Regions from separate parts of the Chryseobacillus diguaensis genome, predicted to be linked through region 2. Evidence: a T-box and tRNA genes for the amino acid it is inferred to sense, from the RefSeq annotation. Region 2 holds a T-box; the other holds one or more tRNA genes.

Region 1 (3,415 bases), on a different contig from region 2:
TCATGGTAATCACTTCCCCACGAAGCGCGGCAAAAAATGCCTCTTCGGTCTTCCTTCGTGCTTTTTGGGGGATTTTTAAGCTTTGAGGGATACGCGAGGGCAATTGATATAATGGAGCGTGCTTTTGGTAAGAGGAGCGACGGATCCGTTCTCTTTTCAATATCCGGTTCTTCAAAGCCTGACTGATACCCCAGTGCTTCACTGACCTTCAGCCGCTGCTTTAAGGATTCAAACACATCTGCACCGGCAAAACCGATTTTATCAATTCCGATCGTTTTGCTGTAGGCAATGATTTCTTCTTTTAATGCTGCATAATTCATATTAGTAGCCTCCTTTCTCTCTGTTGTAAAAAACGTCTTCCTCTATGATAAAATAAAGCTTATCTAAACTGGGAGGGTAATGTATGGAAATCTCGATTGATCGTAAAGTAAAGGAATTGATCCCCGATTTTAAAGTCGGAGTTCTTACCTATCATCATATCGAAGTCGGAAGTTCACCTCAAATGCTCAAAGGGCGCTTCCGTTTGTTTCAAGAATCACTTGTCCTTGATCTTGAAGGTATGGAAGTGAATTCGCTTCCGGGCATTTCAGAATGGCGCGATGTTTTCAAAAAAACAGGTACTGACCCTAACCGGTATCGGCCAGCAAACGAAGCTTTATACCGCCGTATTCAAAAACAGCAGTTTTTAAACCCTGTTCACTCAGCTGCAGATGTAAACAACTTCTTTTCATTGCGTTATGAAATTCCTCTTGGCATCTATGATCTGAATGAAATTAATGGAAATGTCACGATAACAATCGGTGATGCCGACTCAAGCTATCCTGCCATTAACGGCCGTGATGTAAGCATGGGAGGTAAATTGCTTTCAGCTGATGACATCGGCCCCTTTGGCAGCCCTTATGTGGATTCAAAAAGGACAGCATGTACAGAAGAAACAACCAAGGCTCTGCAGATTGTTTACTTGAAGCCTTCAATGAAGGAAGAAGAAGCAAACAAGCTTTTGCGGTCTCTGTCTGACATGTTTACTCAAGTTCATGGCGGAACATCAGACATTCAAATCATCCGATAACATAGAAAAAAACGCAATGCTTCGTTTTCAGGAGAAACGGAACACTGCGTTGTTACTGAAATTATGTATGGAGCGGGTGATGGGAATCGAACCCACGACATCAGCTTGGAAGGCTGAGGTTTTACCATTAAACTACACCCGCATTTGTTGACAAAGATTATTTTATCAGATATTTGAATGTTATGCAACAATAATTTAAAAAATCCTCCAGATATAGTGTCTGGAGGATTTTTATAAGGGTTTTTCTCAAATGTTGCTGCTATGAATGCTAACTGGCACCTTATCCTTCAGCTTTCCTTCGTCACCAAGAAGCGTCACATGCTTCATTTCAAACTGAGTCGGCGATTCAAGACCAGCCGCTGCAGCCAAATTGAAAAGACCTTCTCTTAAGGAAACGACATAATTGCACACCCTGTATTTTTTCTCCTCAATACTCAGCGCTTTTTGAAGCTTTGGATCTGTTGTCGCAACGCCTGCCGGGCAGTTGTTCGTATGGCAAACCTGAGCCATAATGCAGCCGACACTCATCATCATTCCTCTTGCAATGTTCACGAGATCGGCCCCTAAAGCAAGGGCAACAGCGATTTTATCCGGTGTCAAAAGTTTCCCGGAAGCAAAGATTTTCACGTGCTCCCGAATCCCGTATTTTAAAAGCGTTTCATGAACGATAGGCAGTGCCTGATGAATCGGCAGTCCCGTAGAATCAGCCAATTCCTGAAAGGATGCTCCAGTTCCGCCTTCTCCTCCGTCCACAGTGATAAAGTCCGGAAAGCTGTTTTTCTCTTTCATTTTTAGAAAAAGATCCTCAAGGTCCCCTCTATTGCCAACGACGATTTTCATTCCAACCGGTTTACCGCCAATTTCCCGAAGCTCTTCGATAAAATGAAGCAGGCTCTCTGCATTAGGTAAATGCTCAAACCGGTTTGGACTGTCAACCGTTTTCCACGCCTCCACATTTCTGATTTTCGCGATTTCCTCTGTTACCTTTTTACCGTCAAGATGGCCTCCGCGCACTTTAGCTCCCTGCGCCAGCTTTAGCTCAAAAGCTTTAACTTGCGGAATGCTGCTCTTTTTCTTAAATTCCTCGTAGGAGAAGTTACCTGCCTTATCCCTCACACCAAATAATCCAGGTCCAATCTGGCAAATAATGTCCACATTTCCCTCCAAGTGAAAATCTGACAAACCGCCTTCCCCTGTATTCATCCATGTTCCGCCTGCCATGCCAAGCCCTTTTGACAATGCAGTGATGGCATGGTCGCCGATCGATCCATAGCTCATCGCCGACTGGCCGACGAGACCTTTTACGTGAAAAGGCATCCGTGTACTCTTTTCCCCGATCACAATTTCATCTTGTTCAGAAAGATAAAATGGCTTAATCTTCTGATCCTCTCTGTGCTCCTTCCTGTTAAAAAGCTTTTCCTTATCAATGCTGTAAACCTTTGTATCGATAAGCGGCTCCTGGCGAATTCTAAGCTCCCTGGCTTGTTTTGGAAAAAGAGAATTGTTTATGTAATATCCTCCTTTATCAAAATCCCGCTCCGATCCGAATCCCATCGTCCGGCTATTGTATTTGCCGGCTAACACCACATTCAAGTAATCACGTCTTGAAAATGGTTTTCCTTCATTATCATTGTTATATAAATATTGGCGAAGCTCAGGCCCCATTTTTTCAATAATGTAGCGCATTTTCCCGAAAACCGGATAGTTCCTTAAGATCGCGTGTTCCTGCTGTCTCTCATTCTGAAAAAAGAACCACGCGAACATACCTACAATTCCGATTAGTGAAAGCAGCACCAGCCCAATCAGAATAACTGCCGCAATGTCTGCAATACTCATTCTCTTCTCCCCCTTAAGATATATCTTTAAGGAATGATTTCCCTTTCAGCTGTTCCGTTAATCCTGCATGGGGGAGGAAGTTATAACCAGGAGTTAAAATTCATTTCATTTGCCTGTAAGCTCTTCTTTCTGCATATTCTCAAATTGTAATGAAATCGCATCATATATATCCCAGGTTTTTCTTTTGCATCTAAAGGGAATCTATTAATTACACTTATAAAGAATCGAAAGGAGTGGTGATAATGGAGCTTACCCGTTCAAGAGCAGGAGGAGCGGTCGCTGAAAAAGCATCATACGAAACAAAGCCTTGGATTCGCCGTATGGGCCGCGCAGGATATATGGCCCAGGGGTTTGTATTCGGTCTTATCGGAATTCTTGCTTTTATGACTGCCATCGGCGCAGGAGGAGAAACAACGGACACAAAAGGCGCCCTTCAATCTCTAAAAGGAATGCCGCTCGGAGAAGTTCTTCTATGGCTGATTGGAATTGGATTGTTCGGTTATGTGATCT
Region 2 (3,415 bases):
GCTCATTGCTTCCCCACTTCATGTTTTTTGGAAAAGAAAGGCTTGTAATGATCCCTTCCATTTCTGGCAGAAGCTCAAATGCCGGCTTTCCTTTTACAAATTTTTGAACATGGGCATATTCAATGCCTTTTAATTCTTTAAAATAAATATCCTCGACTTTTACGCCCTGCCCTCTTGTGAAGCCCATAGCTGCCTTGGACCAGTTTCCACCCGCATCGAGAGCAATTTTTCTTGCTGGCCCCTTTGCTTCCTCTTCTATATCTTCCTGTTTTGCTGCAACATCTTTTATCAGTACAGCAAGCCTTCTCGGAGTAGAGTACAGGGAAACCTCACCGTAAGAAAGCTTTTTATCCTTCAGCCATCCCTCAAGCTTCCTTCCCAGCTGATTCATAGCATCCGTCACAAACCTTGCAGGAAGTTCTTCAAGTCCTATTTCTAAAAGCAAATCTCGATTATTCATGATCGCTAGCCCCCTTTTCTTTCAGCATTGGGAATCCAAGCTTTTCCCGTTCATCAAAGTAAGTCCTGGCCACTTTGCGCGCCAAATTCCTCACCCTGCCGATATACCCTGTTCTTTCCGTTACAGAGATTGCTCCTCTTGCATCAAGAAGGTTAAACGTGTGAGAGCATTTTAAAACATAATCATAGGCTGGATGAACAAGCCCTTCATTCATTTGGCGGTGTGCTTCTTTTTCATAGATGGTAAACAGCTGAAAAAGCATATCAGGATCGGATGTTTCAAACGTATATTTTGAATGTTCAAATTCTGGCATCAGAAATATATCCCGCACTGTGTAGCCTTCCGTCCATTCAAGATCAAATACATTTTCCTTATCTTGTATGTAAGAAGCCAAACGTTCAATACCATAAGTAATTTCAACAGAAACCGGCTTGCACTCAATTCCGCCAACCTGCTGAAAATAAGTAAATTGGGTGATTTCCATTCCATCCAGCCAAACTTCCCAACCAAGACCTGCACAGCCAAGCGAAGGGTTTTCCCAGTTATCTTCCACAAATCGAATATCGTGTTCCAGCGGATTAATGCCGAGCGCTTTTAGGGAATCAAGATATAGCTCTTGTATATTATCAGGTGACGGCTTCATAATGACCTGAAACTGATGATGCTGATAAAGTCTGTTAGGATTTTCGCCATAGCGGCCATCTGCAGGACGGCGGGAAGGCTCTACATACGCCACATTCCACGGTTCAGGCCCGACAGCTTTTAAAAATGTATAAGGGCTCATTGTTCCCGCACCCTTTTCCGTATCATAGGCCTGCATTAAAACACAGCCTTGATCAGACCAATGCTTTTGCAAGGTAAGAATCATTTGTTGAATATTCATTCCAATTACCTCCCGATTTGTAATAGCAGCTGAGGATAGGATGGTGAATCCCCGAACAAAAACAAAAAACTCCCGTCCCTATGTCTTAAATTAGACATAGGGACGAGAGTTACCCGCGGTTCCACCCTATTTGCTGTGCTTTAAGCACAGCCACTTTCAGCGCGCTGCTCAGGAATGCCCTTCCTTATTTGCCTTCTTCCGGCTCACACCATCCCGGAATCGCTTTAGTGAATTTCAATAAGTACTTCTTTCCTTCAATGCAGCCTATTATATTACTTGCATATTAATCGAATTTCAGCTTCATGTCAATCTCCCTGAGTGAAATATCACTTGGTTAAAGTCTCTTTTCTTAAGCTTTATTGTTTTTCACCAAAAAAGAATTCTAAAATACAACTGCGCTTTTTAAGAAAAGATGCACGAAGCTTATCTTCATTCGTGTTCGAAACTCATAAGAATAACAACAATCTTTGCAAAAACAGCCTTATAAAAGATGAGATTTATAATTTATCACGCATTTGTTCAACCTGATCCAGAAATTTCTTTGACTTTAAAAAAAGCCCTGAATACTCATCATAATAAGCCTCAATTACTTTTTTCAGTTCAAGCTTAGTTTCAGGCTTAACGGATATTTGGCCAAGCCGGTTTAAATCAAAATAATAAAACAGCCTGAGCAGCTTGACTGCAGTTGGAGAAATAGCGAATCTGTAAGGGTCTTTGTCAAAGCACCGATGGCAGATAAAACCGCCTTCTCTAATGGAAAAATGAAATGTCCCTTCCTTGTTCCCGCACACAGCACAAGAATCGAGCGATGGATGCAGACCTAAAACACTAAGCATCTTCACTTCAAAAATACGGACTAGTATTTCCGGATCAAGACCTTCTCCTAAGTAATGCAGGGTCTGATAAAATAGCTCAAACAAAAAAGGATTGGTTTGCAGGTTTTCCGTTCCCTTGTCGAGCAGTTCAGCTGTATACGAAGCATAGGCAGTCAAAAAAATATCTTCCCTGATCGCCCTCATGCTGTCAATTGTTTCTGCCTGCTGCATGCTGCCAAGCCCGCTGCTTTTTTGGAACATAAACATACCATAAGTAAAAGGCTGGGTTGAGGCAGCCAAACGGCTGTTGGGCTTTTTTGCCCCTCTCGCCATTAGTCCTACTTTTCCCAGCTCTCTTGTATATAATGTGACAATTTTATTGGTTTCTCCATAGTTATTCGTCCGAATAACGATGCCTTCACATTTTTGAAGCAAATCCTCTCACCATCCGGAAGGATCAGGCTATTACGATAGAGGAAAATCAAATTCAGCTTGCTCATCCCCTTGCAAATCGGGCAATTCTTCCCGGTACTGTTCAATTTCTTTAAAAAGAAGGTACGTATCAATATTACCTGTCTGAAAAAAAACCTTCCAGGTAAAATCCAACATAAAACCCCCACCTTTCATCTTTAAGACCAGCAAGCATTTCTTTTCATATCGTTATTATTAGCCATTTCTCCTTCTTTTCATGTTAAACAAATTTTACTAAATCCATTTTGCATAAAAGACAATTTTAGTATCTCTAAATATTAATATTCATCTTCCCTGAAGCCGAAATCACGAAGCTGGGAAAGCCTATTGCGCCAGTCCTTTTGAACCTTTACCCACAGCTCAAGAAATACTCTTGAACCAAGCAGAGCTTCAATATCCACTCTTGCTCTCTGTCCAACTTCTTTCAGCATGCTGCCCTGTTTGCCGATGATGATTCCTTTTTGGGAATCCCGCTCTACCATGATAGTGGCACTAACATAAATAGCTCCTTCATCGCGCCTTTCAATAGCCTCAATGACAACGGCAACTGAATGAGGAATTTCTTCCCTTGTTAAATGAAGCACTTTTTCGCGGATCAGCTCTGAAATAATAAAACGTTCGGGATGATCAGTTACCTGATCAGCAGGATAGTATTGTGGTCCTTCAGGCAAGTATCCTGTTAAGTTTTCAAGCAGCGTATCGACATTGTTGCCCTGCAGTGCAGAAATCGGCACTACTTCTTTAAATGGATAAAGGGCTTTATATTGTTCAATGAGCGGAAATAAC

The links. The T-box of region 2 lies ahead of glyQ (glycine--tRNA ligase subunit alpha). A T-box ahead of a tRNA ligase gene usually reads a tRNA of that ligase, here a tRNA-Gly.
Region 1: it has a tRNA-Gly gene. The T-box ahead of glyQ (glycine--tRNA ligase subunit alpha) is inferred to sense a tRNA for this amino acid. The anticodon was not compared.

The regions. Positions count from the first base shown of each region.
Region 1 covers NZ_JBMKNV010000002.1:9,964-13,378, reverse strand. Annotated here, with positions in the region: gene queG (tRNA epoxyqueuosine(34) reductase QueG) at 1-320, opposite strand, end outside; gene ACOT8F_RS02875 (B3/B4 domain-containing protein) at 404-1,069, shown strand; tRNA gene ACOT8F_RS02870 (tRNA-Gly) at 1,138-1,211, opposite strand; gene ACOT8F_RS02865 (FMN-binding glutamate synthase family protein) at 1,316-2,905, opposite strand; gene ACOT8F_RS02860 (DUF1206 domain-containing protein) at 3,148-3,415, shown strand, end outside.
Region 2 covers NZ_JBMKNV010000003.1:436,539-439,953, reverse strand. Annotated here, with positions in the region: gene glyS (glycine--tRNA ligase subunit beta) at 1-460, opposite strand, end outside; gene glyQ (glycine--tRNA ligase subunit alpha) at 453-1,343, opposite strand; T-box leader at 1,439-1,610, opposite strand; gene recO (DNA repair protein RecO) at 1,841-2,593, opposite strand; gene ACOT8F_RS07190 (YqzL family protein) at 2,624-2,767, opposite strand; gene era (GTPase Era) at 2,908-3,415, opposite strand, start outside.